2 regions of the Shewanella sp. 10N.261.52.F9 genome follow, and region 2 is predicted to be linked to the other one. Evidence: riboswitches for the same ligand, from Rfam matches in the RefSeq annotation. Region 2 holds a riboswitch; the other holds the start of a gene.

Region 1 (6,567 bases), on a different contig from region 2:
AAAATCGCTCATAATTATTTAGGTCCGATTAAGAATAAGAGGGAATAACATTAATTGCGTAAATAATAGAAACTATTTGTCTGAGGATCAAATATTATTTTGGAATTATACATATTCATTATTTAAAACCTTTATTAGTTAAATTGAATAACAGAACGAATATGGTCGGTTAATAAATGTTTTATAGCTGTTTAATTCAAGCAAATGTTATGTAGTGTCAACCTGAATGAACAGGTGTTTGAAACCTAGTTGACGTTAACGTTAACAGCACGTAAAGTGAGCTTAATTTTGGTAATCGCAGCTTGGTAATATATTGCTGTTAGGTTGCTTAATCCCAATCATTATAAGAGACGTAAGAAGGAAGCCCTATGAAAGTATTGGTGCCAGTTAAACGTGTCGTCGATGCCAACGTAAAGGTCAGAGTTAACGCTGACAATACCGGTGTTGATACCGCAAACTTGAAAATGGCGATTAACCCATTTTGTGAAATCGCTGTTGAAGAAGCCGTTCGTTTAAAGGAAGCCGGAAGCGCCTCTGAAATTGTGGTATTAAGTATTGGACCTAAAGCGTCACAAGAGCAATTAAGAACGGCATTAGCATTGGGCGCTGATCGCGCTATCCATATTGAAACTGACGAAGATTTAGTGCCTCTTTCAATCGCTAAGTTGATTCATGCTGTACAACAAAAAGAGCAAGCGCAACTGGTTATCTTAGGTAAGCAGTCTATTGATGGTGACAATAACCAAACCGGGCAAATGCTTGCAGCTATCGCTAAAATGCCTCAGGCAACTTTTGCTTCTGAAGTAAAGCTCGATGGCGACAAGTTAGTCGTTACGCGTGAAATAGATGGCGGCCTGCAAACAGTTAACTTATCACTGCCTGCGGTAGTTACTGCAGATCTACGTTTGAACGAGCCTCGCTATGCCAAGCTACCTAATATTATGAAAGCTAAGCGCAAGCCACTTGAGTCGTTAACGCCTACTGATTTTGACGTAACACTTAAATCTCATCAAAACATTATTAAAGTGGCTCCGCCAGCAGAACGCAGCGGTGGCATTATGGTGGGTTCTGTTGAAGAGCTAGTTGAAAAGTTAAAAAATGAAGCGAAGGTGATCTAATGGCGATTTTAGTATTAGCAGAACACGATAACGTTAGCTTAAAACTCGATACCGCTAAAGTTGTGGCTTGTGGCCAAGCGATTGGTGGTGACATTGATGTATTAGTTGTTGGTCACGACTGCGCTGCAGTAGCCACAGAAGCACAAAAACTAAATGGAGTACGTAATGTTTTAGTCGCTGACTCTGCATCTTACGCTAATCATCTTGCTGAAAACGTATCAGACCTTATGTTGGCTATTGCTGCTGATTACGAGCATGTTTTAGCTGCAGCTTCTAGCTTTGGTAAAGATGTACTGCCGCGTGTTGCAGCGTTACTTGATGTATCTCAGTTATCTGAAGTCATTGAAGTGGTGAGTAGCGATACATTTGTTCGTCCAGTTTATGCGGGTAACGCATTAGCGACTGTGCAAAGCTTAGATGACAAGAAAGTGATGACAATACGTTCAAGCGCTTTTGATGCCGTCGCAACAGATGGTAGTGCAGAGTTAGTTACGCTTTCACAAGATATTTCGCCACAAGTTGAATTTGTTGAGCAAAGCTTAACAGAGTCAGAGCGTCCAGAATTGGGTAGCGCATCGGTAGTGGTATCTGGCGGTCGTGCATTAGGTAACAGCGAAAACTTCGGTATTTTAGAGCAACTAGCTGACAAACTCGGTGGTGCATTGGGCGCGTCTCGTGCTGCAGTTGATGCCGGTTATGTGCCAAACGATTTACAAGTTGGTCAAACGGGTAAGATTGTTGCACCTGATTTGTATATAGCGGTAGGTATTTCTGGTGCTATTCAACATCTTGCAGGTATGAAAGATTCTAAAGTGATTGTGGCGATAAACAAAGATCCTGAAGCACCTATTTTCCAGGTGGCAGACTACGGTCTTGAAGCTGATCTGTTTGAAGCTGTACCACAATTACTGGCTCAACTTTAATCGATTCGCGCGGTCATACCGATAACGCGGTTAACAGCAATCTCAAGTCGGTTGTGAATATACGGTTTTATTTGTGTTAACCAGTGTAGGTGTTATTTGGTATTGTGTGTGATCTGTGTCACGATAAGCGGCTTTAGGGTAGCATCTCTAAAGCCGCTTATGTTTTTATGTCCGTCACGCTTTTTGAGCTAGTCTTAAATTGCGTCCTGAGAAGTAGAGGTGCATTAAATATCAGTATCGATAAGTAGGGTGATTCCGCTGATCTATCGAGAAAGGATTTGATGCCGAAGTGACATAGCATATCGGGGCTTGTTGCTGGGGCTGTGACCAAATAGGGACAGCACTGCCATAGTATCTCTTATCTGGAAGATAAGAGATTTTTATATTAATGACGAACCATTAATATGGCTATGGAGCGCTACTGATAGGACAGGTGTAATCAGATATCTATTGCTATATCCCACCAGTTCAGTCGGCCTCCATTCGTATTTAGCGAAGAAATTAAAAAAATGACAATTATAAGCTATGCCGATTCGGCTTTATCGCTACTACCTCCGGTAGTCGCAATCGTACTGGCGATGTTAACGCGTCGTGTTTTACTCTCCTTAGGTGTGGGCATTTTATTGGGAGCTTTATTGCTTACCGATTTTTCTGCCATGCAAACAGCACAATATCTTGGAGAAAAAGTGTCAGCTCTAGTATGGGATGATGGAGCTTTTAACAGCTGGAACCTCTATATTCTTGGCTTCTTAGTATTACTAGGAATGATCACTGCGCTAATCACCGTAAGTGGTTCAGCGAGAGCTTTTGCTGACTGGGCTCGTACTCATATTCGTAATAAACGCGACGCCAAACTATTAACTATGTTTTTAGGTTGTGTGGTATTTATTGATGATTACTTCAATAGTTTAGTTGTAGGTAGTGTGGCAAGACCACTTACTGACAGATACTACATTTCACGCAGTAAACTGGCTTATTTGCTGGACTCAACTGCCGCACCGATTTGTGTTATCTCACCTGTATCAAGCTGGGGAGCATACATTATCGCTTTGATTGGCGGCATCTTAACTGCTCATGGTTTTACTGATACCGGCCACTTAAGTGTGTTCGTGCAGATGATCCCAATGAACTTCTACGCGATTTTTGCACTGCTATTATTGCTTTGTGTTGCCTTAATGGGTCTTGACATTGGTCCTATGCGTCAACATGAGTTAAGAGCGCAAAAAGGTGAGCTTTATGACGAGTCTAAAGGTTTGCCACCTGGAGCTAACTCAGACTTACCAGAAGCGGATACAGGTAAGATCATGGGCTTATTCCTACCGATCACAGTACTTGTGTTTGCTACTTTCTACTTTATGGTTAGTAGCGGCGGTGATGCATTAGCAGCAAAAGGTGCTGAGTTTAGCTTGATTGGTGCTTTCGAAAATACCGACGTCGGTTCATCACTATTCTTTGGTGCTGCAATTGGATTAGCGGTAACACTAGCGCTAGTTATTTACCAAGGCGTTGCTAAATCGATGATCGCAAAAGGCCTGTTTGAAGGCGCTAAGTCGATGCTACCTGCTATCTATATCTTACTTTTTGCTTGGACAATCGCAGGTGTGATTGGTCAACTAGAAACAGGTAAGTACATGGCAAGCCTAGCAACCGGTAATATTCCATTTGCGATGTTACCTGCTGTGTTGTTTATTCTTGCAGGTTTAACCGCTTTCTCAACCGGCACTAGCTGGGGTACCTTCGGTATCATGTTGCCAATTGCAGCAGATATGGCGATGGGTAGTCACACCGGCATGATGCTACCAATGCTTGCATCAGTGCTTGCTGGTGCGGTATTTGGTGACCATTGTTCACCGATTTCAGATACTACGATTTTGTCGTCAACAGGTGCTAACTGTCATCACATTGACCACGTAATGACACAGCTGCCTTACGCGTTGATTGTTGCAGGGATCAGCATGGTGGGTTATCTAGTATTAGGTTTCACTGAGTCTGTTACTGCAGGTCTGGTTGCTTGTAGCGTATTGTTCGTGATTAGTATTATTGTGCTACGCATTAAAGCCTGTTCGCCTGATGCAGCATGTAAGCAGTAAGGCGACATTATCATTGGCTTAGTGATTAAAGGCTAATTCCAAAGATAATTAAAACCGCTCTTTATCGAGCGGTTTTTTATTGGCTGAAATTTTTGCTAAGGAAAGCTAGGAATCATTAGATATAAAAAAAGCTCCCAGATTAGGGAGCTTTCATTTTAAGCTTTAGCGTTAACACTCGCTCTGCTTATTGCAGACTAACCTTGAGCCGGATTAGATTAAGCCACGACGCTCTAACGTTAGTTTAAGCCACGACGCTCTAGCAGTGCTTCAGTTGTTGGCTCTTGGCCTCTAAAGGCTTTGTAAGCATCCATAGGTGCCACTGTGTTGCCCACTTCGCGAATGGTTTTTCTAAACTTCATACCGATTTCACGGTCAAGCCCGCCTTGAGTTTGTACGTAAGCAAACGCATCAGCTGCTAGAATTTCACTCCACATGTAGGCGTAGTAACTTGCTGAGTAACCACCTGGGAACGCATGGGCAAAGTAAGTTGACTTATAACGTGGCGGTACTGCTGGTAGATTGACGCCGTGCTTTTTAAGTGCAGCCGCTTCAAAGCTAGCAACATCTTGCAGTGGGCTACCGGCCTTAAGTGTGTGCCACTCAAGATCCAATAGGGCTGCTGACATATACTCTAAGGTGTCAAAACCTTGGTTAAAGCTGCGTGATTTTAATAGCTTTTCAAGTAGCTCTTTTGGAATAGGCTCACCAGTTTCATAGTGCTTGGCGTAGTTGGCTAACACTTTAGGGTGCGCAGCCCAATCTTCTTCAAAGGTTGATGGGAACTCAACAAAGTCGCGTGATACTGATGTGCCTGACAGTGTTGGGTATTTCACTTTTGAGAACATGCCGTGAGTACCGTGGCCCATTTCATGGAACATAGTGGTGACTTCATCGTAGCTAACAAATGTTGGCTCACCAGCTGGCGCTTTTTTAATGTTCATTACGTTAATCACAACAGGCTTGTTGTTTAATAACTCAGATTGGGCCACAAATGAACTCATCCACGCGCCACCACGCTTACCTTCACGTGAGAAGTAATCGGCGTAGAAAATAGCCATGCTGCTGCCATCTTCATCGAACATTTCGTAGGCTTTTACATCTTCATGGTAAACTGGCAGATCTGGGCGTGGTTTAAGCGTCACACCATATAGCGCTTGTAAGGTGAAGAACACACCATCTTCTAGTACACGGTCAAATTCAAAGTACGGCGTAATTGCACTTTCATCTAAGTCGTATTTTTCTTGACGTACAAGTTCAGCGTAATACGCCCAATCCCACGGCGCTAGCTCAAAGTCGCCACCAGTTTGGTTGATCATCGCTTGGATATCAGCCGCTTCTTTTTCGGTGTTTTTAATCACCGCTGGCACCATAGAGCCAAACATCTTGTATACGGCTTCAGGCGTTTTAGCCATTTGTGGCTCTAGGCGATATTCAGCCCAGTTTTTATAACCAAGTAACTCGGCACGTTCGGCACGCAGTTGTGCAAGTCTGGCAACCAATGAAGCGGTTTCATTTTTACCTTTAAGCCCACGCTCTGCCGATGCTTGCCAGATCTGCTGACGCAACTCTCTGTCTTGCAGCTGAGTTAGTACTGGCTGACGTGTGGTATTGGTAATGTTTAGTTGATACTTACCTGCGTGACCGTTAGTAGCAGCAGCATTGATAGCAGCCTCCGATAAACCGGCTAACTGAGCTTTTGAATCAACAATTATCGCAATCTCTTTGGTTAAGCGCATTAAGCGCTGTGCAAACTCGTTAGTTAGCGTTGACTGCTCTTCATTAAGCACACGGATCTGTTGCTTTTGATCTTCAGTTAGTTTGGCACCCGCACGTACAAAACGTTTGTAGTAAACCTCAACTAAGCGATTCTCTTCAGACGACAAATTTAAGCTATCTCTTTGCTGATATAGGGTTTCTATACGCTTAAATAGTTCTGGGTTTAAATTAATATTGTCTGAGTGAGCCGCCATTTTTGGCGCCATTTCGCTTTGAATTTTACGCAGTGTGGGATTGCTATCAGTACCGGCTAGGTTGTAAAACACCTTCGAAGTTCGGTTGAGTAGCTCACCACTTTTTTCCATTGCAACAATGGTGTTAGCAAATGTAGGCGCTTGTGAGTTGTTAGCAATATCGAGGATCTGTTGATATTGCGCCTGCATGCCCAAAGTTAAAGCTGGCTGAAAGTGCTCATCTTTGATTTTAGTAAAATCAGGTGCTTGATATTGCAAAATACTTGCTTGTAAGAATGGATTTTGCGCTTGGACCATAACAGAATGACTGCTTTCTGTAGGTGTTGTAGAACACCCACTCAGGGTTAATGTTGCAGCAATTGCTGCAGCAATAAGTGACTTATGCATAGATTTTCGACTTCCTTTATTATAATTGTGTTTTTAATTTAATACTTTGGTATTAAACGTGTCTTAATGTGATTCATTT
Region 2 (6,567 bases):
GAATAACGTCAAAGTTGAGCTTGGCGTAGTGACGCTTAAAGATAAACAAGTCGCTTGGGTGGATTTAGGTAAAGACACTGATATCTACTTGCCACGGGTTAAATGGTTGCCTGATAGCAAACATTTGTCGTATCAATGGCAGAGCCGCGATCAGCAAGCGCTCGATCTGCGCGTTGTAGCAATTGATGATATAAAAAATGATAAAGACTTAGTTAAAGAGCGCAGCGAGGCTTGGGTCAACCTTAATGACGACCTGCACTTTTTAAAGCAGCAAAAGGCGTTTATCTGGGCGTCTGAGCGTGATGGTTTTAACCATCTGTATTTGATTGGCTTAGACGGCAAAGTGATCCGTCAGCTAACCTCCGGTGATTGGGCGGTTGATGCCGTTGAGTATATCGATGAAAAAATCGGTGAAGTTTACTTTACTGGCCGTAAAACCAAAGTTACTGAGAAGCAGCTTTACCGCGTCGCTCTCGCTGGTGGCAAGGTTGAAAGCATTAGCCAGCGTAGCGGCATGCATTCAACGGTATTTGCCGACAACAAACCAGTATACCTTGATTACTTCAGTAGTTTGTCACAGCCACCACAGGTGAGCTTGCATGATCAAAGCGGCAAGCGTCTCGCTTGGGTAGAGCAAAATGAGGTTAAAAAGGGTCATCCACTTTATAACTACTTTGGTTTGTGGCAAGTACCAGAGTTTGGCGAGCTAAAAGCTGAAGACGGCCAAATGCTGCAGTATCGTCTGTTCAAACCCACTAACTTTGATGCTAACAAGCAGTATCCGGTTGTGGTGCGCGTATATGGTGGCCCTCATGCACAGCTGGTAGTCAATAGCTGGAGTCATCAAGACTACTTTACTCAACACTTATTGCAGCAAGGCTATATTGTTTATCAGCTCGATAACCGTGGCTCAGCTCATCGCGGTACCAAGTTTGAATATGTGATTTACAAGCAGCTTGGTGAAGTAGAAGTGAATGATCAAAAGGTGGGCGTGGATCACCTGCGTACTCTGCCTTACGTTGATAGTGACAACATTGCTATCTATGGTCATAGCTATGGCGGCTACATGGCACTAATGAGCCTATTTAAAGCGCCAGACTACTTTAAAGCGGCAATTTCTGGTGCACCGGTATCTGACTGGTCTTTGTATGACACTCACTACACAGAGCGTTATATGGGGAATCCTAACACCAATGCTAAAGGCTATGAGGCGAGTAGTGTGCTGCCGTATGTTGGTGGCTATGAGTCAGGATTGCTGATGTACCATGGCATGGCTGACGATAACGTATTATTTGAAAACAGTACTCGGGTTTACAAGGCGCTGCAGGATGAAGGCAAGTTGTTCCAGATGATCGATTATCCAGGCTCTAAGCACTCGATGCGTGGTGAAAAGGTGCGAGTGCACTTATATCGCTCGTTAGCTGACTTTTTAGACCGAAATCTAAAGCACTAATTTGAATGTTTTTTTATTAATATAAAGGGCTTAGTTGACAGTTTATTAGTTTACTTGGCTGTCGAAATTAGTTTAATGCACACTTGGCTAGACGGTATCATTAATTTTACTTAACCGTCTAAGTTAAGTTTGTTATTTCGCTTAAAGAGGCTTTTTATAAGAGCCTTATGGATTGGCCTGCTAAGCTATTATGGCTAAGCCAATACTTATAGTACTTTTGAATAAGCTAAATAAATTTTACTATTACTTTTTAGGTATATATTAATTTAAGGTTTATCTTAAACAAATATTAATCTTATTGAGGTTTAAGCAAGCTCTGATAATAACAATTGTAGCTGCAAATATAACAACAGCATCGCTGCCGAAATATAAATATCAGCCATAAAAAAAGCCAGTCAATCGACTGGCTTTTCAGTTTATACTGAGAAACAGTATAAGTTGTGGGACTTGGAATTAATCTTCCAAGCTACCACAGAAACGGTAACCTTCACCGTGAATAGTTGCGATGATTTCTGGCGTATCTGGTAAGCTTTCGAAGTGCTTACGAATACGACGGATTGTTACGTCAACTGTACGGTCATGTGGCTTAAGCTCGCGGCCAGTCATCTTCATTAGAAGGTCTGCGCGGCTTAGGATCTTACCTGGGTTCTCTACAAAGTGAAGCATCGCGCGGAATTCGCTGCGTGGTAGCTTGTACGACTCACCTTGTGGGCTTACTAGAGAGCGACTGTTGATTTCAAGGCTCCAACCGTTGAAACGGTAGAACTCAACTGCACTTTTCTCTTCTGAATCTGTACCAGTGCTATTAACGCGAGTTAATAGGTTACGAGCACGGATTGTCAATTCACGTGGATTGAATGGCTTAGTGATATAATCATCAGCACCAATTTCAAGACCCAAAATCTTATCAACTTCGTTATCACGGCCAGTTAGGAAGATTAGACCGATGTTATTAATTTCACGAAGTTCACGAGCTAATAAAAGGCCGTTTTTACCTGGTAAGTTAATATCCATAACTACCAAGTTAACTTTGTTGTCTTGCATAGCCTTATGCATTTCAGCGCCGTCATTGGCTTCAGTTACCACATATCCTTCTGCTTCAAAAATACTTCTAAGTGTGTTTCTTGTTACTGCTTCATCTTCAACAATCAGAATGTGCGGGTTTTGCATATTAATTACCTAATTTCTGTCAATTCTAACCATGAGTATAAAAAGGTTATACTCCATCTAGTTATGCTGATAATTCACTGATACACGTAGGTGCTTTCAAATTTGGTTCGAAACAGCAACACACTGCATGCGCTAGCAAAGTATGGGTATCTCACATATGGAAAAACGTGAACTGTTTAAACTTTGATTAACAATAGTAGAAAAAGTTTCCTTAGCTACCGTTTTTTATCAAGTTTAAATGTTAAATCAACAATAGTTCACATTTGATACAGCTGTGTGGATTACTCTTCTGTCTGTTTCTGGTATGTGTAACAAAATGTGTTCGTTACATGTATCAGAGTGAGCTAATCAACGAGCCTTATTGTACTCGTTTTAGGCATTTGTTAACAAATGAAATGTTAATAAAATTCCTCGACGATATGATTTAGATCACTATTGCAAAACTATCTATTTGATTTTATTGGTTTTGGTAAAATCTCTTTCTGTGATCTATATCACTGGACTGGGAAGCGCTAACGAGTTTGCTATAATAATCGCACCTAAAACGGAGAATTTGTTAGCAATGAATAACTCAGTCGACAGCCTCTGGCATTACTATCAACAAACAGAGTTTCTCTTTACTCAAATGTTATCTACGCAATTATCCTTCGCTATTATCACCGCTTATAACCCGAAAGGAGAGCTGTTGTCTCCTTGCCAAAATGGGCTGTTAGATCGCAAGTTGCAACATGAAATAAACAGATTAGGCTTACCTTATCGCGCGATGATCGGTGCTTCTCAAGATCGTTCTCATATGGAAAAAAGTTGGGCTGTTTCGACTGATAAAGCATCGGCAGTCAGGCTAGGTTGTTTGTTTAATCAGAACGCTATCTTTTATATAGAAGCTGATACTTTGCAGCTAGTGCCATGTCTAATGTCGAGAGAGGAAACCTCACTCGGTGCATTTTCTCCAAGGGTGGATTGGGTGTTAGATCTGCCTGATATTGCTTAAAACTAAATCAAATTAGATTTCCGTTGACTTGATTGGTTAAATTTTGATATTTTTCAGATTCTTGTTTTTGTATACAAAGCAAACATAGCTAGTATAGAAAATGAGTGCAGAAGAGGAGCGCTAACTAGGTAGTAAGTTTAAGGGGCCAAACCCGTTGATAACTTATGAGGGAGATTAGCGCCGAGATATTCATAGCAAATTTGGTTGTGCTTGAATGTTGGTCGTGCAGGCTGAATCCTGGCGATTGTCACCGATATTTATTATGGTGGAGAGCTTCTGGTGACGATCGCTGTTTCCCATCTTTTGGGGTGCATATCATAGCACCAGGCTCTTCGAACGAAGTTAGTTCGGAGCTTATTCATGTTAGTTGTTCAAAAAAACACTCATTTTTACCCGTGTCAGCCTTACCTTTTGTTAGCAAATGAGGGGGGCTCGTTATGCCTGTAATTCCAAATTCTACAGCCAGTTCAACAGAAGCACTGGCAGATATTCCTTTACTGCGAGTTGCCAAATTTGGTGGTACATCGGTTGCCGATTATGAAGCTATGCAGCGCTGTGCCGATATTATTATCAGTAACCCACAAACACGAGTGGTGGTGGTAAGCGCTTCAAGCGGTGTCACTAATAAGTTAGTGGCGTTAACCCAAGAAGAAACCAGCTCGGAACAGTCGAAAGCTTTAATTAAAAGTATTGCCTCAATTCAATATCAGATCCTCGATAGATTAGGCAATCCTAGTGATGTTGCTGCGCAAATTGATAAAGTACTTAGCCATATCGCTACGTTAAGCGAGCGTCTTAAGTTGACGCGAAGCAAAGCGGTGATGGATGAGTTATTGTCTCAAGGCGAAATGTGTTCATCAGTCTTTTTTGCTGCGGTCCTTAGAGACAAAGGAGCCTGCTCTGCAGCATTTGATGTTCGCCAAGTACTGCGTACAGACAGTCATCATGGGCGTGCAGAACCGCAAATTGAGCTGATAGCAGAGCTTACGGCTGCACATTTACAGCCATTACTCACGGACCAAGTGATTGTCACGCAGGGTTTTGTTGGCGCCGACAGCGAAGGCAATACCACGACTTTAGGTCGTGGAGGTAGTGATTACTCTGCAGCTTTATTGGCAGAAGCCTTGCAGGCTAATGCAGTTGAGATCTGGACCGATGTGGCAGGCATTTATACCACTGACCCAAGACTTGCACCTAACGCTACGCCGATTGCTGAAATCAGTTTCAATGAAGCGGCTGAGATGGCGACTTTTGGCGCTAAGGTTTTACACCCTGCAACTATATTGCCGGCGGTTAGACAAAAGATTCAGGTGTTTGTTGGCTCAAGTTGGGCGCCAGAACAAGGTGGCACTTGGATCCGTCACAAGGTATCTAGCGAACCTGTATATCGCGCTGTAGCACTACGACGCGACCAAACTTTGCTAAACCTTCATAGCTTACAGATGTTACATGCCCAAGGTTTCTTAGCTGAGACTTTCGCCACTTTAGCTAAGCATAAGATTAGTGTTGATTTGATCACTACATCAGAGGTGAATGTTGCACTTACTCTAGATAAAACAGGCTCAGACTCAAGTGGCCAAGGCTTGCTGAGCGAGGCTCTGTTACAAGAGCTATCACAACATTGCCGAGTACGAGTGGAAGAGAATTTAGCACTAGTTGCGGTGATTGGTAACAATATTGCTTCTACAGCTGGCGTATGCCGCCGGGTTTTTGAAGTGTTAGAAGCCTACAATGTGCGCATGATTTGCCAAGGAGCAAGCCCACATAACTTGTGTATTTTGGTCGATGAATCGGAAGCGGGCAATGTGATCCGAGCACTTCATGAGAACTTATTTGAAGCTTGATATGTAATGCATAATCTAGGTTTATATGAGCCTAGCAGATGAGGAAGTTGATATTTTATGAGCTTTACCCAGTCACACCTTAAGGTGGGTGAATTGGCAACCGGGCAGGAACTTACTGTTCCGGTTTATCGTATCGAAGCCACTTGCAACAATGCGCCAAAGGTGTTTATTCAAGCGAATGTTCACGGTGCTGAAGTGCAAGGTAATGCGGTTATTTTTCAATTGATGAAACGATTGGAAACTATGGATGTAAAAGGTGAGGTAACTTTGCTGCCTTTAGCTAATCCGTTGGGGATTAACCAAAAGAGTGGTGAGTTTACTTTAGGCCGTTTTGATCCGATAACCGGAGTTAATTGGAACCGTGAGTACCTTGATCATAAGGTGAATATAGCGGCTTGGTATCAACTACATCTCCATCTTGATGACGCTGCATTAGTACAAGCCTACCGTTTGTATTTAATTGAGTCTTGTCAGACGACATTAGCTAATGAGTGGGGGGTGACAACAGGCAAGCGCTTAGCTGTCACTTTACAATCATTAGCCCATGAAGCGGATATTGTGATTGATCTGCATACCGGCCCAAAATCTTGCAAACATATGTATTGTCCAGAATATGATATGGCCTCTGCATCGTTTTTCTCTATCCCTTTTTCATTGGTGATCCCTAATGATTTTGGCGGTGCGATGGATGAAGCAGCTTTTTGCCCATGGTGGCAACTTTCCGATTATCTCGAAACTCAAGGGCGCAGCTTGAAGGTACCTGTTGCTGCATTTACCCTGGAGCTTGGCAGTCAAGAATTAATTGATATGGATGATGCGGCGAGTGATGCGATGGGGATCTTAGCCTACCTAAGCCATAGAGGAGTGATTACTGACAAGGTCGAGCCTGCCAAGATGGCAAGACATGGCTGTTATCTAAAAGATTATAAAAAGTATCACGCACCCAAGGCTGGCTTAGTTGAGTATCAAGCAAAGCTGGGTCATATGCTTGATGCCGGCAAATCGTTAGCAAATATTCTAAGACTAGATAGATACGGAACTAATGAAGAGTTTACCAAGCTGGCATTGACTCAAGACTGTGTGCCTATCCTGCATTTTGCCTCTGCTTC

The links. Region 2 has a riboswitch for lysine ahead of lysC (lysine-sensitive aspartokinase 3). Riboswitches for the same ligand answer to the same signal wherever they lie in the genome.
Region 1: another riboswitch for lysine. It lies ahead of AB4298_RS14825 (Na+/H+ antiporter NhaC family protein); the one in region 2 lies ahead of lysC (lysine-sensitive aspartokinase 3).

What each region holds. Positions count from the first base shown of each region.
Region 1 covers NZ_JBFRNX010000023.1:73,795-80,361, reverse strand. Annotated here, with positions in the region: gene AB4298_RS14840 (H-NS histone family protein) at 1-12, opposite strand, end outside; gene AB4298_RS14835 (electron transfer flavoprotein subunit beta/FixA family protein) at 369-1,118, shown strand; gene AB4298_RS14830 (electron transfer flavoprotein subunit alpha/FixB family protein) at 1,118-2,041, shown strand; lysine riboswitch at 2,248-2,470, shown strand; gene AB4298_RS14825 (Na+/H+ antiporter NhaC family protein) at 2,551-4,131, shown strand; gene AB4298_RS14820 (M3 family metallopeptidase) at 4,368-6,488, opposite strand.
Region 2 covers NZ_JBFRNX010000013.1:211,984-218,550, reverse strand. Annotated here, with positions in the region: gene AB4298_RS10010 (S9 family peptidase) at 1-1,453, shown strand, start outside; gene arcA (two-component system response regulator ArcA) at 1,907-2,623, opposite strand; gene AB4298_RS10000 (DUF3293 domain-containing protein) at 3,186-3,614, shown strand; lysine riboswitch at 3,717-3,898, shown strand; gene lysC (lysine-sensitive aspartokinase 3) at 4,052-5,458, shown strand; gene AB4298_RS09990 (succinylglutamate desuccinylase/aspartoacylase family protein) at 5,516-6,567, shown strand, end outside.